4 regions of the Staphylococcus sp. GDH8C109P genome follow, and region 3 is predicted to be linked to each of the others. Evidence: predicted binding sites of a transcription regulator. Region 3 holds the regulator's gene; each other region holds the start of a gene.
What was found. The regulator Rex, encoded in region 3, represses fermentation and respiration genes when NADH is low (regulators of the CRP and FNR family bind a similar motif). The targets are predictions, from matches to a motif close to TTGTGAAATATTTCACAA.
Positions count from the first base shown of each region.

Region 1: KA867_RS10515 (cytochrome ubiquinol oxidase subunit I) is a predicted target of Rex. The motif match lies at 4,072-4,089, and genes of this name have one in related genera.
Region 2: KA867_RS02780 (nitrate/nitrite transporter) is a predicted target of Rex. The motif match lies at 5,251-5,268, and genes of this name have one in related genera.
Region 4: pflB (formate C-acetyltransferase) is a predicted target of Rex. The motif match lies at 6,702-6,719, and genes of this name have one in related genera.

Region 1 covers NZ_JAESMX010000019.1:184,084-192,627, forward strand. The annotation lists gene rnjA (ribonuclease J1) at 1-664, shown strand, start outside; gene KA867_RS10505 (potassium channel family protein) at 933-1,592, opposite strand; gene KA867_RS10510 (cytochrome d ubiquinol oxidase subunit II) at 1,682-2,698, opposite strand; gene KA867_RS10515 (cytochrome ubiquinol oxidase subunit I) at 2,698-4,050, opposite strand; gene KA867_RS10520 (glutaredoxin family protein) at 4,251-4,490, shown strand; partial or broken gene KA867_RS10525 (transposase) at 4,897-5,164, opposite strand; gene ptsP (phosphoenolpyruvate--protein phosphotransferase) at 5,430-7,145, opposite strand; gene KA867_RS10535 (phosphocarrier protein HPr) at 7,147-7,413, opposite strand; gene KA867_RS10540 (DUF697 domain-containing protein) at 7,576-8,121, opposite strand; gene KA867_RS10545 (class I SAM-dependent rRNA methyltransferase) at 8,180-8,544, opposite strand, start outside.
Region 2 covers NZ_JAESMX010000009.1:184,516-193,059, reverse strand. The annotation lists gene narH (nitrate reductase subunit beta) at 1-1,298, shown strand, start outside; gene narJ (nitrate reductase molybdenum cofactor assembly chaperone) at 1,291-1,866, shown strand; gene narI (respiratory nitrate reductase subunit gamma) at 1,859-2,536, shown strand; gene nreA (nitrate respiration regulation accessory nitrate sensor NreA) at 2,551-3,003, shown strand; gene KA867_RS02790 (sensor histidine kinase) at 3,007-4,047, shown strand; gene nreC (nitrate respiration regulation response regulator NreC) at 4,068-4,721, shown strand; gene KA867_RS02780 (nitrate/nitrite transporter) at 5,448-6,599, shown strand; gene KA867_RS02775 (hypothetical protein) at 6,816-6,977, shown strand; gene KA867_RS02770 (Hsp20/alpha crystallin family protein) at 7,073-7,507, opposite strand; gene KA867_RS02765 (Hsp20 family protein) at 7,548-7,919, opposite strand; gene KA867_RS02760 (MarR family winged helix-turn-helix transcriptional regulator) at 8,158-8,544, opposite strand, start outside.
Region 3 covers NZ_JAESMX010000022.1:82,813-91,356, forward strand. The annotation lists gene agrA (quorum-sensing response regulator AgrA) at 1-393, shown strand, start outside; gene KA867_RS11700 (carbohydrate kinase family protein) at 586-1,551, opposite strand; gene KA867_RS11705 (sucrose-6-phosphate hydrolase) at 1,552-3,033, opposite strand; gene KA867_RS11710 (sulfurtransferase TusA family protein) at 3,776-4,000, opposite strand; partial or broken gene KA867_RS11715 (YeeE/YedE family protein) at 4,026-5,110, opposite strand; gene KA867_RS11720 (redox-sensing transcriptional repressor Rex) at 5,306-5,950, opposite strand; gene KA867_RS11725 (ABC-F family ATP-binding cassette domain-containing protein) at 6,098-8,026, shown strand; gene KA867_RS11730 (MutS-related protein) at 8,372-8,544, shown strand, end outside.
Region 4 covers NZ_JAESMX010000015.1:172,774-181,317, reverse strand. The annotation lists gene KA867_RS09405 (GAF domain-containing sensor histidine kinase) at 1-883, shown strand, start outside; gene KA867_RS09400 (response regulator) at 905-1,528, shown strand; gene KA867_RS09395 (dicarboxylate/amino acid:cation symporter) at 1,650-2,933, shown strand; gene KA867_RS09390 (hypothetical protein) at 3,130-3,444, opposite strand; gene pflA (pyruvate formate-lyase-activating protein) at 3,626-4,375, opposite strand; gene pflB (formate C-acetyltransferase) at 4,399-6,648, opposite strand; gene purU (formyltetrahydrofolate deformylase) at 7,166-8,017, opposite strand; gene xdrA (XRE family transcriptional regulator XdrA) at 8,431-8,544, shown strand, end outside.

The DNA of each region.
Region 1 (8,544 bases), on a different contig from region 3:
ATCAGGAATTGAATGTGGCGTAGAACCAGACAATGTGTTTATCTTTGATATCGGTGACGTCTTAGCTTTAACACATAATTCAGCTAGAAAAGCTGGAAGAATACCATCTGGCAACGTGTTAGTCGATGGTAGCGGTATTGGAGATATTGGCAATGTAGTTATTCGAGATAGAAAATTATTGTCTGAAGAAGGTTTAGTCATCGTCGTCGTTAGTATAGACTTTAAAACAAACAAACTACTCTCAGGCCCTGACATTATTTCTCGTGGTTTTGTTTACATGCGTGAATCTGGTCAATTAATTTATGATGCCCAAAGAAAAATCAAAACAGATGTTATTTCTAAACTAAACCAAAATCCAGAAATACAATGGCATCAAATTAAATCATCAATCATTGAAACGCTACAACCATATTTATTTGAAAAAACAGCACGTAAACCAATGATTTTACCAGTGATAATGAAAGTAAATGAAGGTGATGCGCCTTCTCAAAATAAAAAACCACATAATAAACCAAATCAAAAAAAAGACAGTACTAAAAAACACAATACTAAAGCTCAAAACAAAAACACGAAAGTTTCTAACAATAAGGCTAATAAAAGCACAACTCAGAAACCAAATCAAAAAAAAGATGATAATCAATCAAATCAATCATCAGAATCGTAATCATAACCCAAATTACAATCAACTTTTCAAAATAAAGCGCTCATCCATTTGCATTGGATGAGCGCTTTTTATATTAAAAAACTTGCTATTTTGAACGTATTGTATTGTATTGGTTTGCCTGTGGATGAGGATATAGTACGCCTCTTCAGTAACGCACTTACATAATTCACGTCGCGCATCACCAGTTAACAAAATCATTTAAATATTAAAAAAAGGGGGTGGGCACCATTGATTTGTCCCTTCCCCTTCTTAAATTAAATATTATTATTTATCTAACTACCTTTTTTTCAAATCGGTTTAAGTCATTGTCATGGCCAATCATAATTAAAATATCTCCAATTTCAATATTTATGTTTGGATCCGGAGATACGATAATATCTCTGCCTCTTTTAATAGCAATAATACTTATACCATATTGAGCTCTAATATCTAATTCTATAATTGTTTGACCTGCCATCTTTTCACTAACTTTAATTTCTACTATTGAATGTTCATCTGCTAATTCTAAATAATCTAAAACACTAGCACTAGCTACATTATGAGCAATTCTTCTACCCATATCCCTTTCAGGATGAACAACAGTATCTGCACCAATTTTATTTAAAATTTTAGCATGATAATCATTTTGAGCCTTAGCCGTTACTTTCTTAACGCCCAACTCTTTTAAAATCAAAGTCGTTAACGTACTAGATTGAATATTTTCGCCTATTGCAACAATAACGTGATCAAAATTTCTAATGCCTAAGCTTTTCATCACTGCTTCATCAGTTGTGTCAGCAATTACAGCATGTGTAGCAATATCACTATATTCATTCACACGCGCTTCATCCATATCAATCGCCATGACATCCATATCTAAGGCATTTAATTCTCTAACAATACTACCACCAAATCGACCTAAACCTATAACCACATATTCTTTATCCATATGCGTCCTCCAAAAATAAGATAATTGAAATATATCAAATATTAGTAGTTTAAACAATAAACATTACTACTGTATTTAAGTATATTTGTCTACTTTTTACCTTCAACATATTTTTTATCAAAAACAAATAATCTCATTAATAATATTAGCGATGGAATTAATAAAAGTAAACCTAAAATAAACGCGATGATTAAAGCAATAGCCATACCACTATTAACAACATGTTCATCTATGCGAATATATGGATATAAAATATATGGTAATTTACTTGCACCGTAGCCGAAGAACGCAAAAGCCATTTGTAAAATTACTAAAATAAATGCAAAACCGTGCCATTTTTTCATCAATGTGAGTAACATTGCACCAGCAAAACATAGTAAGCTAAGTACAAACATCCACCAATAATCAAATACCGCTGTATAGAAATGGGTCTCATTTTGCAATCTTAATGATAGAAATACAAATAGTGAAATAGCGATCATTGGCGGTCCCCAAAATAAGAACCAGTATCTTAATAAACCATAAGCAGGCTTATCATTGGCTTTAGAAGCATAATAAGTTAAAAATCCAGATGAAATATAAAGTACGGATATAATTGCAAGAAATACAACTGACCATGAATATGGACTTAACAACAATTCAAACCAATTTAAATCTAAATGGTTACTTGAGCCAGTAATATAACCGCCTTCAGAAATCGTTAAAGTAGTGGCTAAGGCTGCAGGTATGAATAAACCTGCTAAACCATATAATACAAGCCACGGTAATTTTGTATCTGGTCCATAGTTTTCAAAAGCATAAAAGCCACCTCTAATGGACAACAATATCAACGCAATAGATGCTGGTAAAAGTAATACTGTACCGAAATACTTAGCTGAATCTGGGAAAAAACCAACCATTCCTACGAAAAAGAATACGAAGAAAACATTCGTTACTTCCCAAACTGGATTAAGGTAACGTGCAATCAAGTGATTAATTTTTTTATCTTGTTTTGTTATTTTAGCGTGTAGTGTAAAGAAACCAGCACCAAAATCAATTGATGCAACAATAATATAACAAAATAAGAATATCCATAGTACCGTGATACCTATATATGCGAATACCATCATGCATCACCTCTTTCCGACGAAGTTACTTCAAATTCTTCATATGCTGGTTTATTCTTAAACATTCTTATTAATACATAAGAAGAAGTAACAATTAATATTAAATATAATATACCAAATAATATTGTTACGAGTGTTAAGCCACCTGCTTGAGTAGCCGCTTCAGCCACTTTTAGATATCCACGTACAATCCAAGGTTGACGTCCTTGTTCAGTTAAGAACCAACCAAACTCTATCGCTAACATCGCTGCAGGTCCAGTTAATAAAGCACCGTATAACATTGGTTTTGAATAAGTGAATTTCCGTAATTTTTTAAAGCATAATGTCAGTACAAATGCAGCTGAAACAATTAAACAGAACACACCCATAGACACCATTAAGTCAAAGTAATAATGGACAATCATTGGAGGATGTAATTCTTTTGGAAATTCATCTAACCCTTTCACCTTAGTATTGATATTGTTATCAGCCAAGAAACTAAGTAGACTCGGAATTTTAATTGCTCCAGTCACTTCTTGTGTTTCTTCATTTAAAGAACCAAAAAGTACTAAATCGGCATTGGATTCCGTATCAAAATGCCACTCATAAGCAGCTAATTTTTCTGGTTGTTCTTGATGTAAAAATTTTGCAGATAAATCTCCTGCTAACATTGAACCTAAAGTAAAGATAATGCCAAGAATCATTGTTAACTTCAATGCTTTTTTATGATATTCGGCATCTTTTTTAAATTTATTTTTCACTAACTTGAATGCAGCAATGGCAGCTAAGACAAAAGCCATTGTCATAAAAGCAGTCGTTACAACGTGAAAAGATCTTATTAAAAATGAATCGTTAAACATTGCTACCCAAGGTTCAACATTTATCATTTTACCATTCTTAATATCAAAACCAGCTGGTGTATTCATAAATGAATTGACAGCCGTAATAAAGAAGGCAGAGAAAGAACCTCCAATAATTACTGGTATACTAATTAAAAAATGTGTCCATTTACTCTTAAATCTATCCCAAGTGTATAAATATATACTTAAGAAAATTGCTTCAAAGAAAAACGCAAATGTTTCCATAAATAACGGTAATGCAATCACATGGCCACCCATCTGCATAAACGTTGGCCATAACAGTGACAGTTGTAATCCTATAATCGTACCTGTTACAACCCCAACTGCCACAGTAATTGTATAACCTTTAGACCATCTTTTGGCTAATGTTATATAATGAGGATCATTCTTTTTAATCCCTAAAAACTCAGCAGCCGCAAACATCAATGGGACACCTACACCAATTGTTGCAAATATGATATGCACTGCCAGTGTCATTGCAGTTAGAAAACGAGCTAATTCAACTGAATCCATAATATCACCTTTTTAATTTATTTGTGACAAAAATCACAACGTCCATTCATTATAAACCCAATGGCTATGTTTTAAAATTAGTTAAACTCAGAATTAAGTGACAAATTAATGACCAATTACATGCAATTTTATAACTTGAATTTTAATTAAAAGTCACTTACTATTATAGAAAATGACTTTGTAGAAAGGATTGATGTTAAATGACTGATATCATCATTTACACACAGAATGACTGCCCTCCTTGTACCTTTATTAAAAATTATTTAACTGATAAAGGCTTTAAATATATAGAAAAAAACATCGCTAATCAGCAATATCGAAATGAAATGATTGATTATGATGCTTTTGCAACACCTTTTATATTATTGAATGGTGAACCATTGTATCAAGTTGATATGGAAAAAATTAACCAAACCTTAAATATTGAAACAACATTTTAAATCACTCAAATACAAATACATTAACTAATTCAACTGAAATAAAGCTAAATGCATCATTTTAAATGGTTTAACTAACCATAACCTAATTTCAACTATAATAAACAATTTAGTAAGTTGCGAATTCTCCAAAACCACTCAACTGCACATACATTTTCATACGATTTAAATAAATTTCAATATAACTATAAAAAAGCGACTAGGACATAAAATTCTTGAACAAGTGAAAAAAGCAATATCTATTGAATGATATAGATATTGCTTTTTTTCATTATTGTTTTGATTATAGTTACTTCGTTGAACAACTACTTTTCTAATATTAAGTACCGTTAATACAAAAATTAAAGATGTTAATAGGACAATTAACTCTACAACGATTCATTGTCTTATAAGAAGACGCTTGATTTTATGACAGCCACATTATTCAAATTCGATCATTAAGCAGTTTTTTATTTTACGAACAGAAAATATGGATTATTTCTAGGCATATAGATTAATTTTTAACATCATTTTGGAATGATATGAAGTAGCACCACGATGATGTTTGAATTCATCGAATTCATTTTCAGAGATTGTTTCAACGCTTTCATTCATATGTTGTGACATATCATTTGTGAGTATAAGAATTGAAATTCCATTGGTAATGTAAGTTGAGTCACGTTGTAATCTTTATACATAAGACACTTCGTTAATATAGTTCAATAGTGTTTATTAGATTATACTTGAGGACCTTATTTTTCAAGTATTTGAATGTAAAATCACTTATGAATGCGATGTATTTTGGCGAAACTCTTGAAGGAACAGGACAAGCTGAAGATTACAAGCTGAAGCTGTCCCCTAAGAAAGTGAGCCAACAATACGAAGCATTGGATAAAAAATAAGCACTCAGATGATTTAAATCATCTGAGTGCTATTTTTCTGGGATTTGCGTCCCAATCTTTTTTATTTTGTATAATTACTTACTAAGTCTTGTACTTCTTCAGAAGTAGCACAATTAATTGCTTTTTGTGCCAATTCTTCCATTTCATTTTTACTTAAGCCTTTAATTTGACGGCGTGCTTTAAGAATTGATGTAGCACTCATAGAGAATTCATCTAATCCTAAACCTAATAGTAATGGAATAGCAATTTCATCTCCGGCCATTTCTCCACACATTCCAGTCCATTTACCTTCTTTATGAGAAGCATTAATCACTTGTTGCACTAAACGTAAAATTGCTGGATTGTATGGTTGATACAAGTATGACACTCGCTCTGACATACGATCTGCAGCCATTGTATATTGAATTAAATCATTCGTTCCAATACTGAAGAAATCTACTTCTTTAGCAAAAATATCTGCTAATGCAGCTGTTGAAGGAATTTCTACCATGATACCAACTTCTATATCATCAGATACTTCAATACCTTCATTTGTTAAATTTTCTTTTTCTTCTAATAATAATGCTTTAGCATCACGGAATTCTTTGATTGTCGCTACCATTGGGAACATAATATTCAATTTTCCATAAACTGACGCACGTAATAAAGCACGCAATTGTGGTCTGAAAATCTCAGGTTGATCTAGACATAAACGAATCGCACGATAGCCTAAGAACGGGTTCATTTCTTCTGGTAAATTTAAATATGGTAGTTCCTTATCTCCACCTATATCTAAAGTACGAACAACAACACGTTTATCTTCCATTGTTTCAAGTACTTTTTTATAAGCTTCAAACTGTTCGTCTTCAGTTGGCATTTCGTCTCTACCCATATATAAAAATTCAGTACGATATAATCCGACACCTTCAGCACCATTTTCAATTACACCTTTTAAATCATTTGGTGTACCGATATTAGCAGCAAGTTCAGCATGAACGCCGTCAACAGTTGTTGTTTCTTCATCGCGTAATTTTTGAAGTTCTTTCTTATCTTCAAAGAAACGTTCGCGTTTGTTTTGGTATGCAATGACTTCGTCTTCTGTAGGATCAATTATCACTTCACCAGTCAAACCATCAACAATAATCATGTCGCCTTGTTTAACTTCTTGTGTTATTGATTTCGTACCTACTACTGCAGCAATTTCAAGTGAGCGACTCATAATTGCTGAGTGAGAAGTTCTGCCACCAATATTTGTAACAAAACCTTGTACAAATTCCTTGTTTAATTGAGCAGTATCTGAAGGCGTTAAATCGTTACCTATAATAACAACGCTTTCATCAATCATACTAGGATTAGGTAACTCCACACCTAATATATGCGCTAAAACTCGTTTCGACACATCACGAATATCTGCAGCACGCTCTTTCATGTATTCATTATCCATTGCTTCAAAAATAGTAATGAATTGTCCAGTTACATCAGAAAGCGCAGTTGGTGCGTTAACTTGTTCATTTTTAATTTTATCTTCAATCGGTTGAATTAACTCTGGATCATCCAAGACTAATAAATGCGCATCAAAAATAGCAGCTTTATCAGCGCCGAGATTTTTTTCAGCATTATTTCTGATTTTTGTTAATTCAACTTTAGATGTATCAATAGCATTTTGAAACTTAGCAATTTCTGCGTCGACATCTTGAATCTTTTCACTATCGTATGAAAGATCAGGTTCAACTAATAAATATGCTTTAGCAATTGCTACGCCATCTGAAGCAGCAATGCCATTAATATAATTAGACATATTATTTAGTTAATCCTTCTTTTGATAAGATATCAGTAATCGCTTCCATTGCATCTGTTTCATCACTACCGTCAGCATAGATTGTAATTTCAGCATCTTTACCTACGCCTAAACTCATAACACCCATGATTGATTTCAAGTTAACTTTTTTACCGTTATATTCTAATTGAATATCTGAATCAAATTTTGATGCAGTTTGAACAAGCATTGTAGCTGGACGTGCATGAATACCTGTTTCGTCAATAATTACATATGATTTTTGTTCCATAATATGATGTCTCCTTCGTATAGTTAGAATCGTTAGTTTATTATAAAACCTAGCATAGTTTTATATAATAACATTACCAAATTATACATATAAATTCAATTCGTTGCACCCATGATATGACAATATTCAGTGAATATTGTTTCTTTTTATGAAAACGCTCCACTATTCCATTAAAGATTTAGCAACCTTTTCACATTTTTCAATATGGTCATCGCCGATTTTTTTCATAAAGTAATAACTGATAGAAGCTGAGATGGCTTGGCCTACAAGTGGGAACCATTTTGTCTGTTTTGCAGCCATACGTTTTGCAACGTCTCTGATAACCACTTTTAATATAGCATTAGATACTTTTCTACCGACAAATTGACTGCCTTGTATAGCAGCTGCTGTAAAAATACGTTCTTTTACATCTTCTCTCATCGAATTAACTTGTTTGTGATCTAAGCCATAAATTTTATTAACGTCTTCAATAATATCTCTCATTAACTTGATATCTACACCAAAGTCAAGACCAGGTATTGGTACAATACTCACACTCGAAGATAACACTGATTTTTTTCTCACAATAGCTTGGGCACGTTGACGACGTTCATCCAATTCAATGTTCGTCGTCGGTATGCTACTTTTATTCTTTATATCTTCAATATTTAAAACTTTATTTCCGACTTTCTCTGTTACGTTATTAGTTATTTTATTCTTAAAACTCATGATATTCACTCCTTGGTAAAATCTAGTACTGTAAAATGATTACCCTATTTCAAAGAAATTACTGTATATTTACAAAAATAGCTTTCAAATACTTTGAAGGTTTGTAATGTGGATGTGTTTTAAAATCTTTTGGTAATCCCATAACTTCTGATAATTCAAAATCAACTTCTGCACTATTTAGCGTGTCTTTAATCATTTTCTTAAATGCTTTTAATGAAAATGTACTATTGTTTGTACACAATAATAAAGTTCCACCAGGAGAAAGTACGTCCAAAGCACCTAAAATTAATTTATCGTAATCTTTCAATACTGAAAATGTTTTTTTCTTATTTCTAGCAAAACTAGGTGGATCAATCACAATTGTGTCATACAATAAATCATGACGGCGTGCGTAATTAAAATAATCAAAAGTATCCATGACAA
Region 2 (8,544 bases), on a different contig from region 3:
TCTATAATCCAGATATGCCTGTAATTAAAGATTATTATGAACCATGGACGTATAATTATGAACACTTAACTCAGGCTAAAGCAGGAAATCATTTACCAGTAGCAATAGCACATTCCATTATTTCTGGTGATAAATTAGATTTAAAGTGGGGGCCAAATTGGGAAGATGATTTGGCAGGTGGTCATGTTACAGGGCCTGAAGACCCAAATATTCAACGTATTGAAGAGGACATTAAGTTTAAATTCGATCAAACTTTTATGATGTATTTACCAAGGTTATGTGAGCATTGTTTGAATCCAAGCTGTGTTGCTTCGTGTCCCTCTGGAGCGATGTATAAACGAGACGAAGATGGCATTGTGTTAGTTGACCAAGAAGCGTGCAGAGGTTGGAGATACTGCATGACAGGTTGTCCATACAAAAAAGTATATTTTAATTGGAAGACAAATAAAGCAGAGAAATGTACTTTTTGTTTCCCAAGAATTGAAGCGGGATTACCGACAGTATGTTCAGAAACATGTACTGGACGTATGAGATATTTGGGTGTTCTGTTATATGACGCGGATAGAGTTGAAGAAGCTGCTACAGCTGAAAACGAACAAGATTTATATGAAAAGCAGTTAGATTTATTTTTAAATCCATATGATGAAAGTGTCATTGAACAAGCACAAAAAGATGGTGTTTCTATGGAATGGATAGAAGCAGCTCAAAATTCACCTATATATAAATTAGCCATTGAATATAAACTTGCATTTCCGTTACATCCAGAATATCGTACAATGCCTATGGTATGGTATTGCCCACCTCTGAGTCCAATCATGAGTTATTTCGAAGGTAAAACCGCTATAGATGCTAATAGAAATCCAGATATGATATTCCCTGCAATAGAAGAAATGCGTTTGCCAATACAGTATTTAGCTAGCTTATTTACTGCTGGAAAGACAGAACCGGTCAAAGCAGCATTGCAAAAAATGGCTATGATGCGAAGTTATATGAGGGCTCAGGTGACAAATAAACCTTTTGATGAAGATAAATTAGCGAGATTGGGTCTGACTGAACGTCAAACAAAAGATATGTATCGTTTATTAGCAATTGCAAAACATGAAGACAGATTTGTTATTCCAACTTCGCATAAGGAAGCGTATATGGATACGTATCGTGCACAAGGTAGTCAAGGCTACGGTGGAGAGTATTTTGGTGCAAATTGTGAAGGATGTGGAGTTCCAGTAGGAACGACTTCTGAAAAGTCAGGGCAAGCAATATACAATGATAATTTCTATGGAGGGATATTCCGTGATTAACATAGAACAGTTTAAATCATTTCAAGAAACACTGGGATATTTTGCGCAACAATTGGAATTCCCAAAAAAGATGACTTTGCATCCTAATACTTTTGAAAGCATCATTCATAATCAACACCCAGCTTATAAGGATCTTATGACATATCGTCAGCAGGTACATGAGTATACATTTTTAGAATTTCAACAATTATATTCTAATACATTTGATTTTAATAAAAATGCCCCCTTGTATATGACTTATAACAAATTTGATACACAAAAAGAACGAGGACAATTATTAGCGAAATTGAAAGTTTTATATGAAATGTTTGGACTTAAAATGGCAGACAATGAACTATCTGATTTTTTACCATTGATGCTAGAGTTTTTATATGTTGCACAATGGCAAAATGATCCAAGAGCAAAAGGAAACATTGAATTTGTCATCATGATTATTGAAGACGGTACTTATGCTATGGCAAATCATTTAGCAGAACGAAATAGTCCTTATTATTATTTAATTAAAGCGTTAAGAGAAACATTAAAAGTATGTATTGAGCCAACAAATGAGGTGAAAGCGAATGTTTAACCAATTTTTATGGGTCATATTCCCTTATTTATGTGTTGTTATATTTTTCCTAGGACATATTGCGAGATTTAAATTTGATAAATTTTCATGGACTGCAAAATCAAGTGAATTCATAGAGAAAAAAAGATTACAATGGGGAAGTTTAATGTTTCACCTGGGAATTATTCCAGTAGCAATGGGACATTTTGTTGGTTTAGTCATACCTGCTTTTTGGTTACGAACGTTTGGTGTTAATGACCACTTATATCACATTGGTGCTGTGTATATTGGTAGCATATTTGGTATAATAACATTGATAGGTATGCTGTTGTTAACCACACGACGCATTACACAGAAAAACATTAGAAAACTAAGCTCAGCCTCAGATATTATTGTTAATTTTTTATTGTTAATCATTGTTTGCATGGGGTGTTATGCGACTTTAGTGACCAATGCAGTAACACCAGATTTTGATTATCGGACATCAATATCTATTTGGTTTAGAGATTTATTTGTCTTTTCACCTGATGCAACATTAATGGCTAATGTACCTATAACATTTAAAATTCACGTGTTGTTAGGCTTTACCATTATGGCATTGTGGCCATTTACGCGACTGGTTCACGTGTGGAGCGTACCGTTAACATATGTGAGTAGAAGTTATATCATTTATCGTAAACATAAGGTGTGAAAGGAGGTCATGCATTGGGTTCATTGCCTTTAAATAAAAAAATTGATTATCAAGCAGCTTTAAATTTAATACGTACAAGAGAAGGTTTTGACTTTGCAGGTTTAGCATTTTATGAGCAAGAAAATCAAGTATCACCGATTAAATGGCATTATGTTTCTGGCAATTTAAATAATAGATATAAGTTAATAGTCTTAAGAAAAGGTAAAGGACTCGCGGGCAATGTTATGAAAACAGGTAAACGCATGATCATTGAAGATGTAAATCAAATTTTATTACCCTCAGAAAAACATAAATATCCTATTGTTTTAACTGAATTACTAACTGCCATGGTGGCTATACCTTTGTGGTATAACAGACAAGTTTACGGTGTTTTGTTATTAGGTCAGAGAGATGGAAATCCATTACCTTTAGCACATGGTGACATTTCGATAGCTGATGTTTTAGGAATTTTTAAAGAAGAAGATTAGGTGATGATCGTGCAAGTAAATCAAATGGAAGATATGACTGAATTATTATTGCAGTATTTCAATAATACAAGAGAAAAAATAGTGTTTGTTGATAATAAGGGGAAAGTTATTGCTAAGAATCAAGCTGCAAAAGATATCATTTCCAATGATGAGGACTATCGAGATATGACTAATGTGATTTGTAATCGATGTGATGGATATACTAATGAGTTTGATTTACAATCTTGCAAAAATTGTTTTCTTGAAGCAGAAGAAGTTGGTAATACAAGCTTTCAAGTATTTATGAAAACCAATAGAGGTACGATTGAACCATTTACTGCAACGTATCAAACGATTGATCCGGTAAATGATATCAAAGTATTTACATTGCAAAATGTATCTCCACAAATTGAACGTCATGATAAGATGTATCAACGTAAAATGATGCAAAAAACAATTTCTGCTCAAGAAAATGAAAGGAAACGTATTTCAAGAGAGCTACATGATAGCGTTGTTCAAGAAATGCTGAATATTGATGTTGAGTTAAGGTTGTTAAAGTATCAGCAAGAAATACAAGATTTAGTTGCTGATTCGAAACATATAGAAGGACTTATGTCCAAACTCATTGATGATATACGTAACCTTTCTGTTGAATTGAGGCCTTCATCTTTGGATGATTTAGGATTAGATGCAGCGTTCAAAACATATTTCAAACAAGTTGAATCTAATTACGGCATGGAGATTATTTATCATTCAAGTCTAGATGCACAACGGTTTGACAATGAAATAGAAACGGTTGTTTATCGAGTAGTACAAGAAGCATTATTTAATGCAATTAAGTATGCCAATGTGGACAAAGTTGAAATTGACTTACATTATAATCGTAATAGGTTAATAGCTGAAGTCGTTGATAGAGGTACAGGATTTATTAAAACTGATCAGCCACAAGGTACTGGATTAGGTATTTATGGTATGTATGAACGCGCAGAATTAGTAAATGCTGAAGTAAATGTCGATAGTCAAATTGGAAGAGGTACGATAGTGACTTTAGAAGTTCCAATTTAAGGGAGTAAGGAGAATAAATTTTGAGAATAGTTATTGCGGATGATCATGCTGTTGTCAGAACAGGATTTTCTATGATTCTAAATTACCAAGATGATATGGAAGTTGTCGGTACAGCTGCTGATGGCTTAGAAGCTTATCAAAAAGTAATGGAACATAAACCTGATGTATTAATTATGGATTTGAGTATGCCTCCAGGAGAGTCAGGACTGATTGCTACTAGTAAAATAGCAGAAAGTTTTCCTGAAACAAAAATCTTAATATTAACAATGTACGATGACGAAGAGTACTTATTTCATGTATTAAAAAATGGCGCAAAAGGTTATATCTTGAAAAACGCGCCAGATGAACAACTCATTTTAGCAATAAGAACTGTATATCAGGGTGAAACATATGTAGATATGAAATTAACGACTTCTTTAGTGAATGAATTTATTAGCAATAGTTCCAAAGACGAAACGGCTACATCAGACCCTTTTAAAATTTTATCTAAAAGAGAAATAGAAATATTGCCTTTAATTGCAAAAGGTTATGGTAATAAAGAGATAGCAGAAAAATTATTTGTATCTGTAAAAACAGTAGAAGCACATAAAACACATATTATGCAAAAATTAGACTTAAAATCAAAACCGGAATTAGTAGAATATGCGATGAAGAAAAAACTTGTGGACTTTTAATCGAGTTACTTCTGACAACAAATAATATGGTAATGTCATAATTTATTAATAAGTCTATGCAAATTTTTACGATATAATGTATTGTTAAATAACAGATAACTGAGGATAAGATATAAATTTCATGCTCAAGATAAAGGACTAATCCATATGCAAATGGATTAGTCCTTTTTATATTAAAATGTAGTGAATTTGAGCGTGTATACTTGTTTGGGATATGAGTTACATTGTCTGAGCTTGTAGCCCATCTATCATATTATTCCCAAGGCATCCACACGTTATTAAATCGTTGCAAATCATGTGTTCAGTATAAAAGAAAAATTGATATAGAACAGTATTTTAATGATGAAGTAAAAGTTACTTTGCTCCTCATTTGCATACCATCTTAGGCATGAACCAAAATAATTGAAAATTCATTTCCGCTTTAAGCTCCTCACATAGTCTCTATATTTTACACAAATTAAAATTTAAATTGAATTTATTATTGAAAAAAGAATAGGGGAAATTTTAGAGAACTTAAGGGATAATCCTTATGTTTATTATTTCACAAAGATTTTACAATAACTATATAGCCAGTATTCTACAAATATTAATATTCCGAAAATTCGTATATTACACCGGTTTTACCTTTCATAATTTAGTCCTTAATACTTCATAATAAATAATATTATTGTAGGCGCTTGTAGAATACTAGGCTTAATTATAAAAATTTAAATGTAGGTGAATGTAATGAACATAGCTAGAGGTGGATTTCAATTAACTTTACAATCTTTAAGTTTAGTTGTGGGTTTTATGGCGTGGAGCATTATTGCACCGCTAATCCCTTTTATATCTCAAGATATTAATATAACAGGAAATCAGCTTTCAATTATATTAGCCATACCTGTAATATTAGGTTCTGTTTTAAGAGTGCCTTTTGGCTATTTAACGAACATAATAGGCGCTAAATGGGTGTTTTTCTGTAGTTTTATCATTTTATTATTTCCAATTTATTTTTTGAGTCAGGCTCAAGGGACAGGGATGCTCATGGCATCAGGATTCTTTTTAGGCGTTGGAGGCGCGGTGTTTTCTGTTGGTGTAACATCAATCCCTAAATATTTTCCTAAAGAACGCGTTGGTTTAGCAAATGGTATTTATGGGATGGGTAATATCGGAACTGCAATTTCTTCTTTTTTAGCGCCCCCAATCGCATCAATTATTGGATGGCAAACGACGGTCAGAAGTTATTTAGTAGTGATTGCTTTATTTGCTATTTTTATGTTCTTTTTTGGTGATCCGAAAGAGAAAAAAGTAAAAGTGCCTTTAGTTGAACAATCTAAGCGTTTATTTAAAGATTTGAAATTATATTATTTATCACTTTGGTATTTCATTACTTTTGGTGCATTTGTAGCATTTGGTTTGTTTTTGCCGAATTATTTAGTGCAACAGTTTGGTATTAGTGAAGTAGATGCAGGTATACGTTCAGGTGTATTCATTGCACTTGCAACATTTTTGAGACCTTTAGGTGGTATATTAGGCGATAAATTTAATGCGGTGATGTTATTAATGATAGATTTTACATTGATGATTGTTGGCGCAATTATTTTAGGATCTTCAAATCATATTTTACTATTTACGATAGGTTGTTTATTAATTAGTGTTTGCGCTGGTTTGGGGAATGGACTTATTTTTAAACTTGTGCCTTTCTATTTTAGTAAAGAGGCAGGGACTGCAAATGGTATTGTTTCTATGATGGGCGGATTGGGTGGATTCTTTCCACCGATTGTTATTTCATATGTCACAATGCTATCAGGTAGCAGTCACTTAGCATTTTTATTATTAGCGTTATTTGGAATCATAGCATTAGTAACAATGGGGCAAATGTTAAAAAAAGTAAGTTAAAACTATAAATTTCACAAAAAAGCAACACTTCATTTTTTGAAGTGTTGCTTCAGACTGTCGACAAAATCTCCGACTTTGTTGGCAGTTTTTTTATGCACGCTTTCCGCGGGCACTGCCTTAGCCTGTAGTCTTCGGCTAGTGCTATTCCCGCAGGATTCGGCATAAATCACTGCCAATATTATAATATATGTAAATTAAGCAGTGATGGTGTTTATTATGTTGAATAAATCAATTGATAAAAGAGATCGATATGAAATGATTTCTATCTCTGATTTAGTCCTTAATAGTCATTTATTGCGTAAAGTCGATGCGATATTAGATTTAAATTTTGTATATGAACTTGTCGAAGACAAATATTTGAAAAAACTATATAAATAAAAAAGTAGATAAACCCTTCGCAAATTAATGCGAAAGGTTTATCTACTTTCTGAAGCAACATTTCAAAAATGAAGTGTTGTTTTTCAAATTGATTGTTAATCAATTTGAATGTTAGAAGAGGAAGACTCTTTTTTCTCTTTTTTAGGCAAAGTGACATTTAACATGCCATTTTCATAAGCTGCTTTAATGCCGTTTTCATCGACATTATCAAATTGATATTGACGTTTTACATCACTAAAGCTACGTTCTTGATGGATAATGCGTCCATTTTCATCTTCTTTATTATTTTCAAATGATTGTTTACCTTCTATTGTTAAAATATTATCTTCAAACTGCAGATTAATATTTTCTTTTTCCATACCTGGTAACTCTGCTTCCACAATGTAAGCATCTTCTAATTCTTTAACATCTGTTTTAATACTATTAGCACCTGGAAATTGATCAAAAAATTGACGTCCGAAATCTTTAAATAAATTACTAGGATTTACATCGAAAAATGAATTATCGAATGGTTTCATATTGAATGCCATAAAGCATCTCTCCTTATATTATGATTTGTTTTGTTACGATTTAATCAATATTAATTTGTTTTTTTGTATGATGAATAGGTAAAGTAACATTTAATATACCATGGTTCAGCGTAGCTTTAATATTTGATTCGTCTACGTTTTTGAATATAAATTGTCTATTTTGATTGTTAGAATTGCGCTCTTTAATCAAGTAATTATCTTGGTTTTGAGTTATTGTAGAAGTATTTTTAACACTGATCGTCAATGTCTTTTCATCAAATTGAATGTCTATATCGTCTTTACTGTAACCTGGTAGTTCAGCAATGACTTGATATGCATCACTTGATTCATATACATCTACTTTAAAATCATGATGCTCAGTTAATAAATTTTCTAGTATATCTGTAGAAAGATTTTGTGTATTTTGCATCATTTTTCACCTCTCCTTTAACCTTATATTTATATTATAATATATTAGTCAAAGAAAGTCAAAGTCAAACTATAGTATTTAACACTTTATGTGTATAGTTCTACCAAAAGCTGATGATAAAAGGGTAATTATTACTTTTATCATCATTACTTTAAATAAAATAAAAAAATAGAGGCAAGTTTAAGTTTAAATTAGCATAAATAAATTACACACTTTAAACGTAGCTTTACCTCTTAATATATTAAATTTCTTTAGTGAAATGTTTATTTACAAAATTTTGTAGTGTTTCTTTTAAGTGAATGGCTTCATCGATATCCATATCAAATTCACTAAAAACTTTTTTGGACACATGGGATAATGAATCCTGAACTTTTGCACCTTGTTCTGTAAGCGCAATTTGTAAATTACGTTCATCATCAATTTCACGTGTTCTACTAACATAACCTTTTTTTTCTAATTTTTTAAGTAAAGGTGTTAGTGTCCCGGAATCAAGATAAACACGTTGTCCAAGTGTTTTAATGTTTATCTTTTCATTTTTTTTAATGGCGAGCATAACGATATAACCAGTGTATGTTAGGTCATGCTCTTTTAAATATGAAGTATATTTTTTTATAATTTCTTTTGAAGA
Region 3 (8,544 bases):
TTCAAAGATGACCCTGGCGAATTAAAATCAAGAGTGATCGATTGTCTCGAAACATCAGAAACTCGATTGAAGCTACTTTCAAAAGAAAGCACAGTTGAAACAATCGAACTCAAACGTGGCAGTAACTCTATTTATGTGCAATATGATGATGTAATGTTCTTTGAATCTTCTTCGAATTCACATCGTTTGATTGCTCATTTAGACAATAGGCAAATTGAATTTTATGGTAATTTAAAAGAGATTGATAATTTAGATGAACGATTTTTTAGATGTCATAATAGTTTTGTTGTTAATAGACACAATATAGAATCCATTGATTCTAAGTCTCGTATTGTTTACTTCAAAAATAATGAACACTGCTACGCGTCCGTACGTAATGTCAAAAAAATTTAATACATAAATTAATAGGCAGAGACAATTAATTGTCTCTGCCTATTATCATTAAAGCACCCGTTCTCAATTTATTGAGTTAGTGGTGCTTATGCATGAGCTATACTGCTCAAGTATTCCTTAATTCCTAATTTCCCGTACTTATCTTAACAGAATTGGATTCAATGAATAAGATTGCTTTCCATGTCCACGCTCTTAATATTCAAGTATCTCATGAACTTCATCTAAACTAGGTATACTCTCAATCGCGCCATATTTAGTAGTAACTTTTGCAGCAACTATGTTACTAAATTCAAGCATATCTTTACCTTGTACTTTTAATGCTTCTATAGGATTCACAATATCAGATACTGCCAACCTATTAATTAATGCTCCTATAAAAGCATCTCCAGCGCCAGTAGTATCTATCGCTTTCACTTTATAACCAGGGTGATCAATCACTGTGCCATCTTTAAAATGAATTTCTGCACCCTCTTTTCCTTTCGTATAAATAACTGCCTCTACGCTACCTTGAAATAGCCACGCGATAGCTTCTTTCTCATCTTTATTTCCAGTCACAAATGTCAGCTCTTCGTCTGAAATTTTAAGCACGTGCGCTAATGGCAAAAATTCACGTATTGCATTTTTACATTCCGCTTCACTAGTCCATAACGGCAAACGTACGTTAGGATCAAAGATAATCGTACCATTTGCTGATTTCACCTTATTTATTAATGCTTTATGCGCCTGTTTCATTGGACTATCTACTAAATCAACAGAACAAAAATGTAACATATCCTTTTCTGTTACAGTAATTGCATCTATATTGCTAGGTTGGTATAACATATCTGCTGATGGTTTACGATAGAATGAAAAATCACGTTCCCCTTCTTTGGTTAAACTTACAAATGCTAAAGCAGTATTCGCTTCATCTGTACGTCGAATATAGTTTGTATGCACGCCAATGTTATTTATTGTTTCAACAATTAAATCGCCAAATGCATCATTACCTAATTGGGTAATCATTTCTGCTTGCCCATCTAATTTTGTCGTAGTACAGGCAACGTTACAAGGCGCTCCACCGACTTGTCTTGTGAACCCTTCAACATCTTTTAATTTTGAATCTTTTTGATTAGGGATAAAATCGATAAGTGCTTCCCCTATTGCAAGTAAACGTTTCATTTATAGATCATCCTTTATGTCATATTTTGTAAAATTAAGAAAGACTTGGCCAGATTCAGTAGAAGCTTTAAATCCTATGGCATCATCATCTGTAAAAATTCTTGAAGTCATCACACGTTCACCATCATTACAAAATAATTCAATACTCGATGTGTCTACGAACATTTGTAGTTGAGATAATGGCGTATCTAAATAAGTGCTACGTGTATTACCATCGACTGGTTCTGGTAGTGAGCCACTTTCACTACGATCCAATGTAATTTTTTTTGTTTTTGTGTTATAAGCAATAAGTAAAGACTGTGATTTTGAAGCTCTGATTTCAAAATAAATTTCAGTAGCGTCATTTTCCAAAATATCAATAATCAATTCAAATTGTTTACCTTCATATGGATTTAAAAACCGCGTAAACTTATTAGCGTAACCTAATGCTGTTTCTTTATTCGTTCTTAATTGTTGAAGTGCTTTAATAGGACGTTGTTTTAAATTACCTTGTTCAATTGTCAAAATACGCGGGATTGTTAAACAGTGAGCCCAACCATCTGAATCTGTAGGATAGTTCACTTCTGGTAAACCCATCCAACCAATGAGTATTCTTTCGCCAAATTCATCTATAAAAGTTTGAGGCGCATAAAAATCAAATCCATGATCTAATTCATGAAAATCACCATGATCCATGACAAGATGGTCTATGTCGTATTGCCCCATGATATAACCAGATTGATAAATATTTCTAAATTTTTCACCTTCTGGTTCAATACCTTGAGGACAAAATAACAGTAAATCGAAACCATCTAAATTAAAATAATCTGGGCATTCCCACATAAAACCAAACGCTTCCAGTTTTGTTGTTATTTCACCTTGAAATGTCCAATTTACAATGTCTGTTGATTGATATTGAAGTATTCTTCCATATCCTTCTTCATTTTGTGCCCCAATTACTGCATAGTAAATTTCATCTTTAACAAATACTTTAGGGTCTCTAAAATGCTGCGTATATCCTGAAGGTGGCGCTGCTATTACCGCTTTAGGAAATTTTTGAACCTCACCATTGTCATCTACCTTAGCTATATGTTGTGTAGACTTTCTATTCCAATTTTCATCTCTATGATTGCCTGTATACATATAATACAAATTGTTGTTATATGTAAATGCGCTGCCACTATACACGCCATGACTGTCATCTTTCGTATCTGGTTTTAGTGAAATTCCTTGATCATCAAAATTTATTAAATCTTTACTTTTATATGTATACCAATATTTCAAACCATGGACAGCTCCTAAAGGAAACCACTGATGTGAGATATAATAATCTCCTTTATAATAAATTAGACCATTAGGATCATTTAACAATCCTGTTTTTGGCTGGATATGAAACAATTGTCTATATTTAGATTGATTCACACGCTCAGTTAATTCGTCCATTGTTTGTTGATTAATTTCTTCATAACGTTGATAACGTTCATCTCTTGTCCATTCACTCACTTTATTTCCTCCTATTACAAACTACTACTTTCTGATATTTGTTCTGTCGCAATTCAGTTCATCATCATATCTATGTATTTCATTATCATTATATTAGATTTATCCTACTCATTGATACAAATCTATGGCTTCCACTGCTTCAAAACAGTTTCACACGTGGTATCATGTGTTAATCGAAATGTGATTCCTGTAACAAGGACGCCATCAACAAACGACACTTAAAATGGCATCAACTTTATTCATATAAAAAGCTCCTCACACATCAATTTTCAAATTATTATTTAAATTTTTATAGCTTTGTTAACGCCTATAATTCAACTTATTGCATATTATTTTGACACCATAATTGCACATATTGACAGTAACTGAATTTATAATCAATTATCTAAAAAATCTTACACTTAGATATGCCAATCATATTTTATTTTCACTCTCATTACTTGGCATTGTAAACATCATCTATTTTATCATATTGTATTCCCTTTAAATACTGTTAAAAGCCAAACTCAAACTACTTGGTAAACACAAAAAATATTGCTGACTTCAAGAAGCAACTATATACATGATTAGTATTAAAAATATAGATCATTCAAAGACGACTAATCTCATTTACCATTACAACTTGTGTTATTCAATAACAAACAATTTTTTAAAACAAAATAAAGCCCGAAACATCATAGAATATGTCTCGGACTTTCTCTCATTGAGTAGTATATAATAAAATAATATTTTTAATATAACATTAAGCTTTCTGAACAGTGATTGTCCATGAAGCATCATCAAGTTGTTCATAATTGATAACTGGGTAACCTTCTTCAGCTGCCCAATTTGGAATTGCTTCAGTTGCTTGAGTACAATCGAAATCAATTTTTAATTCGTCACCATTCTCTAAAGTAGTCATTTTCTTTTGTGCTTCAATTAAAGGAAAAGGACAAACCATACCTACTGTACCTAATTCATATACCATAATGAAATCCTCCTAAAAATAAAATTTATGTCGTTTGTGTTTGTGCTGAGACTGTTTGACTTGTAGACTTTTGTGCTTTTTTCATCGGCTTAATAAATATGAAATAACTCATAAACCAAGCACCTAGTATCATTGATGCAAGCGCAATCCAGCCTTTCCAAGACATTGTAGCTGTTTCAACTAAACCATTTCCGATAGAACAACCACCTGCTACTGATGCACCAAATCCCATGCATACGCCACCAATAACACTATTACGGATTGTCTTTTTATCAGGTAGTCTCCACTTAAATTCTCTAGCTCCTTTTGCTGCAATATAAGAACCAACAAAGATACCTAAAACAAGGAATACACCCCAATCTAAAAGTTGAAGATCACCAGTTACAAAAAATTGAACGATATTAGCAGAAGGCGTTGTAATTCCTAAACCGTACATTCTGCCAGTAGATTCACTCACTGGCCAAGCCAATAATGCAATTAGTCCAACTGCAATTGCTGCAACAAAGGGATGGTATTTTTTTTCAAATAAATAATAACGAATCCCCGTAAACTTTTGTTTTAATTTTGGTACCGCAAATTTAGGCTTCGGTTTACGTAACGTTTTAACAACAAATATAACCGTTATAATTGTTAATAACGCGACCCATACCCATGTTGGAATACCAGTTGTTTGAGCCATACTTGTATTTACATTAGTAGGTTTGTTGATACCATCCATTAAAGGTAATAATAAACCAAATTTAGTAGCAGCTGATGTAAATGCATATGCAATAAGTGCAATCCAACTACCAATTAATCCTCTCCAGCTCTATACCATGTACCAGTTGCACAACCACCAGCTAATATAATTCCAATACCAAAAATAAATGAGCCAATAACCGTACCTATGATTGGATATGTTGACTCTGGTATTTCTACTAACCCTGTCGAAGTTAGAATTAACAATCCGATACTTTGCACTGAGATTGCTATTAACAAGGCATAAAACATTTTATTACTTTTTTGAATATACATATCCCGAAATCCACCAGCAAGACAAAATCGTGTACGTTGCATGACAAATCCCAAAAGTCCACCTACGATTAAGCCACTGATTATTAACCACGTCATAACATTACCTCTTTCCGATAAAATCAATAAGAATTATCATATTAGATTTGTACTAAAATTTCAACCTTTATGTTTTAATGCCTTTTCATATGTATATGTATAAGATGAAGCGGAGCTAGTGAACAATAAAAAAACTTTGTAGAGACAACTAAACATCAAAAATGTTTGTATCTCTACAAAGTTAATATTTAAAAATTATTGTTTATTACTGTAATTTTTCATAAAGAAAAGTAAAGACTGTAATTCAATCCCTAAATCAATGTGATGAACTTGTACATCTGACGGCGTATAAACACGTGTTGGTGTGAAATTTAGAATACCTTTAATTCCTGCTTCAACTAAAGTATCTGCAACTTGTTGTGCTGCGTTTTCAGGTGTTGTTAATATCACGACATCAATTTGTTCTTGCTTTAATACATCAGTGATTTTTGAAAATGGGCTTACAACCACATTGCCTATTTGTGTTCCTATTACATCATCACGAATATCGAACGCTTCTGTGATAGTCATTTCATCATGAATAGAAAAATTATATGTTAGTAATGCTTTACCTAGGTTCCCTACACCTACGATGGCTATTTTAATTTCATCATTTTCACTTATCTCATTTTTAAAAAAATGTAACAAGCTATCAATATTATAGCCATACCCTTTTTTGCCTAATTCACCAAAATAAGAAAAATCACGACGAATTGTTGCAGAATCAATGTTCAAACCTTCACTAATTGTTTTAGAATTAACTCTGTCTATCCCTTTAGATTTCAAAGTATTGACGAATCTATAATATAACGGTAACCGTTTTAACGTGGCACGAGGAATCTTTTCGCTTTGGTTAGCCAAGATCTTGTCCTCCTATACTATAATCTCTAATTAATCTTATAATTACTTCAACATTATACATTAATACATTATAAAAATAAACACTGGTAGTTTTAACAATACGCAGAATACGGTAGAATGATAATGAATAGAGAGGTGCAAAAACGGATGATATTATTACAATTAAACGACATTACAAAATCATTCGACGGAGAAGATATTTTTAACAATGTCAATTTTGAAGTTAAAACTGGCGAACGTATCGGTATCGTTGGGCGTAACGGAGCTGGTAAATCTACATTGATGAAAATTATCGCTGGCGTCGAGAGTTATGATAGTGGTCATATTTCAAAAAGTAAAAATTTAAAACTTGGTTATTTAACACAACAAATGACACTCAACACAAACCAAACCGTGATTGAAGAAATGTCCAAACCTTTTGAAAATATGAAAAAACTTGAATCTGAAATGAAAATAGAAACAGATTGGTTAGCACAGCATGCAAATGAATATGATACAGATGTATATAAAAATCATATTGATCGATATGAATACTTATCCAATGAATTCGAACAACAAGATGGATATCAATATGAAAGTAAGATAAAAACGGTGCTCCACGGTCTAAATTTCACTGAACCAGATTTCAATCGCCCTATTAATGACTTTAGTGGCGGTCAAAAAACGAGGCTTTCATTAGCCCAAATGTTATTAAGTGAGCCTGATTTATTATTGCTAGATGAACCAACTAACCATTTAGATATGGAAACAACACAATGGTTAGAAAGTTATTTAAACTATTTTAAAGGGGCTATTGTTATCATTAGCCACGACAGATATTTTTTAGATAAAATAGTAAATCAAATCTATGATGTTGCACTTGGAGATGTGCAACATTATATAGGTAATTATAAACAATTTATTGAAAAAAGAGATAAGTATTATGAAAAACGCATGCAAGAATATGAACGTCAACAAGATGAAATTAAACGCTTAGAAACATTTGTTGATAAAAATATAGCGCGGGCTTCAACTACTGGTATGGCAAAAAGCCGTAGGAAAATGCTGGAAAAAATGGAAAGAATCAATAAACCAATGGTTGATGCTAAAAGTGCTAATATCCAATTTGATTTTGATCGAAATACAGGTAATGATGTTTTTCATATCAAAGATTTAGAAATTGGTTATGAAGAGACAATTACCAAAGGTATCAACATTGAAGTAACTAAAGGAGACCATATCGCTATTATTGGGCCTAACGGTATCGGTAAATCTACTTTAATCAAGACAGTTGCAGGTATTCAACCAAAATTAAACGGTGAAATTACTACTGGTGCAAATTTAAAAATCGGTTACTATGACCAAAAACAAGCTGAATTTAAATCTAGTAAAACAATATTAGATTATCTTTGGGACCAATACCCTTCAATGAACGAGAAAGACATACGTGCAGTATTAGGTCGATTTTTATTTGTACAAGAAGATGTAAAAAAAATCATTAATGACCTTTCTGGTGGTGAAAAAGCTAGATTACAATTGGCTTTGTTAATGCTTGAACGTAACAATGTACTTATTTTAGATGAACCTACAAATCATCTTGATATAGATTCAAAAGAAATGTTAGAACAGGCATTGGATAACTTTGAAGGAACGATTTTATTTGTTTCACACGACCGTTATTTTATTAATCAACTTGCAAACAAAGTTTATGATTTAGACACTCATGGTGGCACAATGTATTTAGGTAATTATCAATATTTTATAGAGAAGAAAGAAGAAAACGAAGCGATTCAAGCTAAAAAAGAATATGAAGCTTCACATCAGACAAAACCGATGGTGACTCAAAACGATAATTATATTGATCAAAAACTTCAAAAACGCGAACAACGTCAAATTGAACGCCAAATTGATGAATGCGAAACCGAGATAGATAATTTTGAAACTAAAATTAATGAAATTAATGAATTGTTAACTTTACCAGATATATATAGTGATCCAGAGGAAGCAAATCGTTTAGCCAAAGAGAAAGAAAACAGCGAACAAGCATTAGAACAAGTCATGTCAAAATGGGCAGAATTACAAGAAAAGTTAATTTAATACTAATTTTAACGATAAGTACGAAAAATGGAAAAATCATTTTTCGTACTTTTTATTATTATTTTATACCTTAACTATTCACAGCTTTAACCCTATCATCAAAGCTATCCACAAAGTTATCCCATTTATCCACAAGTAAAATGTAACTTTTAAACTGTTGAATATTCAGAAAACAATGTATATCCACATATTTGCCCACGACTTATCAACAAGTTATACACTAATTGTTGATAAGTACGCACGTTCTCTATTGACATATATCACCACTTAACATAATCAGCTATTTGTGAATCCATTTATTTCATGACATAATAAAACATATTAATTAAGTATGAGGTGAAACTTATGTATCCTATATTTTGGTTCCTAATTGCATTAATAATCGGAACAACAATTTTATTTATTATCACGACAATCATTGCCAATAAAAAATTAAATCATGATATCAAACCTTTATGGTCACTTAGAAAACCTTTAGAATCTTTTGTTCGACCTAATCATAGGTATAGTTATCAATT
Region 4 (8,544 bases), on a different contig from region 3:
GGGTACGTGTTGGTGTGTTCAAGCGTATCAAAATAAAAAGTTAACGAAGGCTTCAAATATCATAAATTGTTCAAGGATTAACTTAGCAAATCGTGCTTATCATGAAGAAACAGACGGTATTACGCACCATGCTACTGTACCGTTAAGGTCTGGTGAGGAGCAATTTGGGTTACTCAATGTTGCAACGCCATATACAAGGAGATATAGTGCAGAAAACTTAGAGCTATTAGAATCTGTTGCATTGCAAATCGGATCTGCAATAAAAAGGATTCTCTTAACGGATCAAGAAAAAGAAGCTGCGCGTATTAGTGAACGTAATAGATTAGCTAGAGATTTACATGATTCAGTAAACCAAATGCTTTTTTCTGTTAAATTGACAGCTCACGCAGCATTAGGGATGACACAAGAAAATGTTTCTCGTAAAGCATTCCAAGTGATTGAAGATACAAGCCAGCAAGCAGTAAATGAAATGAGAGCTTTAATTTGGCAATTAAAACCCGTTGGTTTAGAACAAGGATTAGTTAGTGCGCTAAAACAGTATAGTGAGTTATTACAGTTAGAGTTAATTGTTAAAGTAGATGGTTTAATTAAACTTCCAAGTCAAATAGAGGAAAATGTTTATAGGATTGTTCAAGAAGCAATGAATAATACGAAAAAACATAGTGAAACCACTCAAGTTCGATTAGATTTAGTTCAAGCGGACAATTATTTATTGGTAACAATCTCTGATTTTGGCAAAGGTTTTGATAAGCATAAATCAAATCTTTATCACTCGCATGGTTTGAATAATATGAAACAAAGGACTAAACAGATAAGTGGCAAATTGACAATTGAAGGTGAACCAAACAAAGGTACAAAAATTTATATCTCAATACCACTTTAAAGTTTCGAAAGGAAGGTCAAGATGAATCGAATCATTTTGGTAGATGATCACCATATCGTAAGACAAGGTTTAGAATTTCTATTATCAACAGTTGATGATATAGAGGTTGTTAAAGGTTTTTCAGATGGCAAATCATTTTTAAGTTATTTGGAAGCGCATGAATTACCCGATATTGTATTATTAGATTTAGTGATGCCCAATATGAATGGTATAGAAATCACTGAAATTATGAAACAAAAGTATCCAGAAGTAAAAATATTAGTGCTAACCAGTTATGTAGATGATGAACATGTAATTTCTGCAATTGATAAAGGCGCCGATGGTTATGAAATGAAAGATGTTGAACCTGAGAAGTTAATTAAAACAATTAAAAACGTATTGTCAGGTGAAAAAGTTATCCATCCACAAGCCCAAAGTGTTATGGAATCTGTAAGCAGTAAACCGCACTATACAAACAAACTTTCAAAACGTGAATCTGAAGTATTGACAGAAATGGCAAAGGGTAAAACAAATAAAGAAATTGCGGAAACTTTATTTGTCTCAGAAAAAACTGTTAAAACACATGTCAGTCACATATTTGCTAAATTGCAAGTATCCGATCGTACACAAGCGGCGATTTATGCTATGCAGAATAATCTTATATAATATATTAGATGTTATGTAAATATTATTTTACATAGCATTTTTTTATTGGATATATACTTTTGTTTCAAAATGTATAATATTACTATATACTATATCTAATAAACATAAAGGGGATGTTATTATGAAGACTAAAAATCTTTCATTGAAAATTGTTATAGCGTTAATTCTCGGTATAGCAATAGGCTCCATACTTAACATGTTTGCGCAATCAAGTTTTGTAGTCAACGTAGATAAATATGTCTTCAATGTTATTGGGCAAATTTTTCTGAATTTAATTTTCATGTTAGTGGTGCCTGTTGTGTTTGTTTCAATTGTGTTAGGTGTAGTAGGTGTGGGTGATCCTAAATTATTAGGTGGTATTGGTTTGAAAACGATTAGTTTCTTTTTAACCACTACTGCAATAGCTATTATTATTGGGATTACTTTAGCTTTAGTTTTACAACCGGGGGAAGGGAAATCAGATTTATTAAAAAGTGAAGATGTTTCAAGTTATCAAAAAACATTAGATAAAGAAGATAATTCACAAAGTTCTGCTGCAAAGCAATCGTTTGATCAAACACTGATCAATCTTTTTCCTAAAAATCCATTACAAGCCATGAGTGAAGAAAATATGTTGCAAATTATTACATTTGCCATTTTCATAGGGGTTGGTTTGATAATGGTTGGTTCGAAAGCTGAAGCCGTACACCGGTTATTTGAGCAAACCAATGAAGTTTTAATGTATATTGTAACGATGATTATGAGCGTGTTTGCGCCTATTGGTACCTTTGGTCTTGTTGCACATGCATTTACAGGAGCAGGATTTGGAGCTATCCAACAACTTGGTATGTATTTCTTTATAGTGCTTCTAGCGCTATTTATCCATTTCTTTGTTGTATATGGTTCAGCGGTGAAATTTATGGCTAAATCAAGTCCACTAAAGTTCTTTAAAGGATTTCTACCTGCAATTACACTTGGTTTTAGTGCTTCGAGTTCCACTGCAACCTTACCAGTATCACTTAAATGTACAAAAAATATGGGTGTTAGACCTGAAGTAGCATCTTTTGTACAACCTCTCGGTGCTACGATAAACATGGATGGAACAGCAATCATGCAAGGTGTTGCAACAATATTTATTGCACAAATCTCAGGTGTAGAGCTGTCATTTATGCAAATTATAACTGTTGTGGTCATCGCTGTTGTAGCATCTATTGGTACAGCTGGCGTACCTGGGGTTGGACTGATTATGTTAGCAATGGTTTTAAATGCCGTTGGATTAGATCCAGCAGCAATTGGTATTATTTTAGGTATTGATAGATTATTGGATATGACACGAACATCTGTCAATATTACAGGTGATGCTGCTTGTGCACTTATCATTTCAAAAGCTGAAGATAAAAAATTAGCTGCTAGAAATGAAAGTTAATAAAATAATAAACATAAATATAAGGAAATTAAAATCTGAGAGTGGCACTAACATTTATATGTTTTGGCCACTCTTTTTAGTTGATACACATGAGAAGTGTTGCAAAATAGATGTTGATTTATAAAAGTATTTGTCTTACTAAAAAAACTAAACCATCACAATGATAGCTTAGTTTAAGATTAACCTAATGAGTTACTTATTCAGAAAGAAGTACATTGTACAACTCTACAAATTTCTTACCATCTTTTCTTGGAACCTGGTCAAAAAGCCAAGGCTCTCCGTCTGCTTCCATAATAGTTATTCTAAAAGGGGTTAAGGATAGACCGAATTTAACACTTTGAAGTTCATCAAAAGGGAATAAACTTTTGATTTCATGATTTTCAATTACTCCTTTTGCTTTAAACGTAATTTTATCATTATACAATGTCAAAATGCCTGGAATCATTTGAGCATTAATAAATTTCATAGAAGCACTGATAGAAATTAGTTTTGTTGAAGTATGATTATTCAAAGAAACATCCCCTTAAAATATGTTTCTGTTACTATATAATTTTGAAAAATATTATTCAATTTCATGTTCAGTAACAAAAAAAGTAGTGAATGATATCTACATTTCAAATGATATCAATGCACTACTTTTTAGATGTACTACATTTTAATAAGCACGATAAATTTAACGTGTCGTAATAAAGTTAAATAGGGGTGTAACCTTTAAAATTTACATATTGATAAGCTTGTTTTACTTCAGCCTCGGTAGGTGCTGTTATATGCTCTAAAGCATAAGGTAAACCTAGTGATTGCCATTTATGCACACCGAGTTGGTGATATGGCAGTATTTCAAAGCGCTCAACGTTATTGAGTGAATTTATAAATTCACCTAACCGTATTAAATCTTGTTTATCATCTGTAAGACCTGGCACTAGTACATGTCTTATCCAAACAGGCTGTCCTTTACGTGAAAGTGTTTTAGCAAAGTTTAATATATGTGTATTAGGTTGACCAGTTAATTTCTTATGTTTAGCATTATCAATATGCTTAATATCTAATAATATTAAGTCTGTATATTTTAATAAAGCATCTAATTGTTTTTCAAAAGTGGGTGTATTTTTCGCTGTACCAGCTGATGTATCTATACAGGTATGAATATCGTATTTTTTTAACGATTGAAATAGGGCAGTTAAGAATTTAATTTGTAGTAAAGGTTCACCACCACTTATTGTCACACCTCCATTTGATGCATCAAAATATGGTTTAAAAGGTATTATTTCGTTTACCATTTCATCAACTGTAACTGCGCGTGTATAGTCATTTATTTTCCAAGTATCAGGATTATGACAGTATAAACACCTTAGTAAACAACCTTGGGTAAATAAAATATAGCGTAATCCTGGACCATCAACGGTACCCAAACTTTCAACAGAATGTAAATGTCCTTTTAACATATATAGGCCACCTTAAATTCAAATTACATTTTTTCATGGAAAGTACGTGAAATAACATCTAATTGTTGTTCTCGTGTTAATTTAATAAAGTTAACGGCATAGCCAGAAACACGAATCGTTAATTGTGGATATGCTTCTGGGTGTTCCATTGCATCTAATAGTGTTTCTCTATTAAATACATTAATGTTTAAGTGATGTCCATGTTGCATAGCATAGCCATCCAACATACTTGTGAGATTTTTACATTGATCATTACTTTCCTTGCCAAGTGATTTTGGAACGATGCTAAATGTGTTAGAAATACCATCTTTACAACAATCATAAGGTATTTTTGCTACAGTACTTAGTGAAGAAAGTGCGCCTTTTTGGTCGCGTCCATGCATAGGATTTGCACCTGGTGCAAATGGTTCTCCAGCTTTACGTCCATCCGGTGTATTTCCAGTCTTCTTACCATATACAACATTTGATGTTATCGTTAATACACTCATTGTATGTTCTGAATTACGATAAGTTTTATGACTACGTAATTTTGTCATAAAGCGTTCTACAAGGTCTATTGCTAAATCATCGACACGTGCATCATTATTGCCATATTTAGGGAAATCACCTTCAATTTCAAAATCTGTAACAATACCATTTTCATCTCGAATAGGTTTTACTTTTGCATATTTGATTGCAGATAATGAATCTGCAGCGACAGAAAGACCAGCTATACCTGTAGCCATTGTTCTAATGATATTTGTATCGTGCAATGCCATTTCTATACGTTCATAACTATATTTATCATGCATATAATGAATAATATTAAGTGAATTAATATATACTCCAGCTAACCAATCCATCATTTTATCAAATTTTTCAAATACTTCATCATAATCTAGGACTTCTGTTTTTATACTTTCATAGGCAGGCCCTACTTGGTGTCCTGATTTTTCATCTACTCCTCCATTAATCGCATATAATAATGTTTTTGCTAAATTAGCACGAGCACCAAAAAATTGCATTTGTTTACCAATTGTCATAGCAGATACACAACATGCAATACCATAATCATCACCATAAGATTCTCTCATTAAGTCATCATTTTCGTATTGAATTGCACTTGTTTTAATACTCATTTTTGCGCAATATGTTTTAAAATTGTCAGGTAGGCGAACTGACCATAATACTGTGAGGTTTGGTTCGGGTGCTGGACCTAAATTATCTAGTGAATGTAAGAATCGGAATGAGTTTTTAGTTACTAATGCACGTCCATCAATACCTACACCACCGATAGATTCTGTTACCCAAGTAGGATCACCAGAGAATAACTCATTATAGTCAGGTGTTCGCGCGAATTTTACGATACGTAATTTCATAATAAAGTGGTCTATGATTTCTTGCACTTCACGTTCTGTAATCAATCCATTGTTTAAATCTCTTTCAGCATAGATATCTAAAAATGTTGAAGTACGACCTAAGCTCATAGCTGCACCGTTTTGTTCTTTAATCGCTGCTAAATATGCTAAGTACAGCCATTGTACTGCTTCTTTAAAGTTAAAAGCAGGGCGACTTAAGTCAAATCCATAAATATTACCTAATGTTTTTAATTCTTTTAATGCTCGGTATTGTTCAGACAATTCTTCGCGTAATCGAATGACATCTTCTGACATTTCTTTAGACATATTGTTGAAATCTTCCATTTTTTTCTGCATTAGGAAGTCTACACCATATAAAGCGACTCTGCGGTAATCTCCAATAATACGTCCACGACCGTACGCATCTGGAAGTCCAGTAATGATCCCAGCCTTTCTGCAATTTAGCATTTCTTTGGAGTATGCATCGAATACTCCTTGGTTATGCGTTTTACGATAGTCAGTAAATATTTTTTCAGTTTCACTATTTAAATCATAACCATACGCTTCACAAGCTGCTTTGGCCATGCGAATACCACCAAAAGGTTGCATTGAACGTTTGAATGGTTTATCGGTTTGGACACCTACTATGCTTTCTAATTCTTTATTTAGATAACCTGCCTCGTGAGAAGTGATGGTAGAAGGGATTTTTGTGTCCATGTCCCACATACCACCGCGTTCACGTTCTTCTTTAGACAATTGCATGACTTGATCCCAAAGCTTAGTTGTTGCTTCTGTAGGACTTTCTAAAAATTGATCATCACCTTCGTATAATGTGTAATTTAGTTGAATAAATTCTCTTACATCTACATGATGTTGCCAGCGACCTTTTTTAAAATCATTCCATGCTGTGGATTGCATATTATTTTCTTTTAACATATCATTACCTCCAAAAGTATGTTATTTTTTTCACAATAATTATATCATTTGTTTTGTTAAAAAAATCACAAAGTTTTTGAATAATTTTAATCTAAAATGTGAAAGCTTTTGGAATCTGTATTAAAAAGTAATACACTTAAGGTGTGTTATAGGTCTGTTATAACACAGTTTTAAAAGTGTATATTTAGTTAAGATGTAATAGAAAAAGCTAAACATAGCAGTTTAGCAAATGTGTTTAATAAAAAGTAAAAATAACTATGGATTCAAGTGAAGTGGTGTTATGGGCGGAAGAATTATAATTACAATACTGCATAAGTTAAATATAAACTGATATACAAGAAATGTTATGAAAAGTACTATATTATGAGTCTTAAAATTGTAAAAAGTAAGTATAATGTTTTAAAATATCGAATCATATGAGATATGTTAATAGTATAATTTAATTATATTTCATTACGTTTCACAACATAAAAAACCTGAGATAGTTCAATTTACGATCTCAGGTTTTTTATGAAGATTAATTAAAAACTATTGTTTTACTATTTGCAGTCACAATCACCTTATGGAGCACATGATATTCTACAGCTTGAGCTAACACACTTGATTCAACATGCCGACCAATTTTACGTAAATCTTGTACATTGTACCGATGATTAATTCGTATAACGTCTTGATCTATAATAGGGCCCTCATCCAAGTCAGAAGTAACATAATGACTTGTTGCCCCAACTAATTTGACACCGCGTTCCCATGCTTGTTTATAAGGATTTGCACCTATAAATGATGGTAGGAATGAGTGATGAATATTGATGATTTGGTTTGGATAGTGACTGACAAAATGATCGGATAGGATTTGCATATATTTTGCTAACACGATGAGTTCAACTTGATGTTCAGAACAAACATCTAGTATTTTTCTTTCCACGATTTCTTTATCTTCGTTGCTCGGTATGTAATAAAAAGGGATATGAAGCGTTTCTGCGAATTGTCTATTGTTTTCATGATTACTAACGATGCACACAATTTCGGCAGGCAATTCATTTCTGTTAACACGTAATAAAATTTCGTTGAAAACATGATCTTCCTTAGAAACAAAAAGTGCTATTTTTGTATGTTGTTGATTGTCAAAGAGTTTAAAATCTATTTGATGTGTTTGCAACGTTGTTTCTAAATCTTCTTTCAATGATGGTACATTTTCAAATTCTAATCTCAAATATAATTGACCAGTAGCATTTGGTGAATGGTCATATTCTGTAAAATGATCTAAATGTAGAATATTAGAATCATATTGAGCAATTTTATTAGTAATTAATGAAGTAATACCGACTTTATCTGTACAAGTTGCAAGTAATATATATTTCTCTGTCATCTTTTACACCTCAATTATTAAAGTAACCCTGATTATAATGAAAATTCTGAAAAAAGTAAATAAATGATCATTTTCAATTATTTAAGGCAAAGTATATGCCAAAAGGGAAAAATTAAGATATAATAATGAATAGTGTTTTTATATCAAAAGAGTAATAAGTGAAAAATATAATCACATTTCACGCTTGTTATGCGCTTACAATAAAAGTGGTATAAGTGTTTAAGTTAATTATAGGATATAAGATTGATTATTTAGATAATTTCGCAAATAATAAAAAACAATGAAAATATCATTTCGCTCTTTTATTTTATCGCAAATTGTATTAAGATGTAATTTGTGTTTCAAGAAACGTGTATTATTGCAATTTCTTGTGTCCGGATAAAATATTCTTTTATGAAAGGTAGATTAAAGTAATGGATAGACAGAGTTTTACAGATTTAATTCAAACAAAATTTAAAATGGTGCGTATTGAGGCGGGGTACACGCAAGATACAATGGCACAAACGATTGGTCTTTCAAAAAAGACA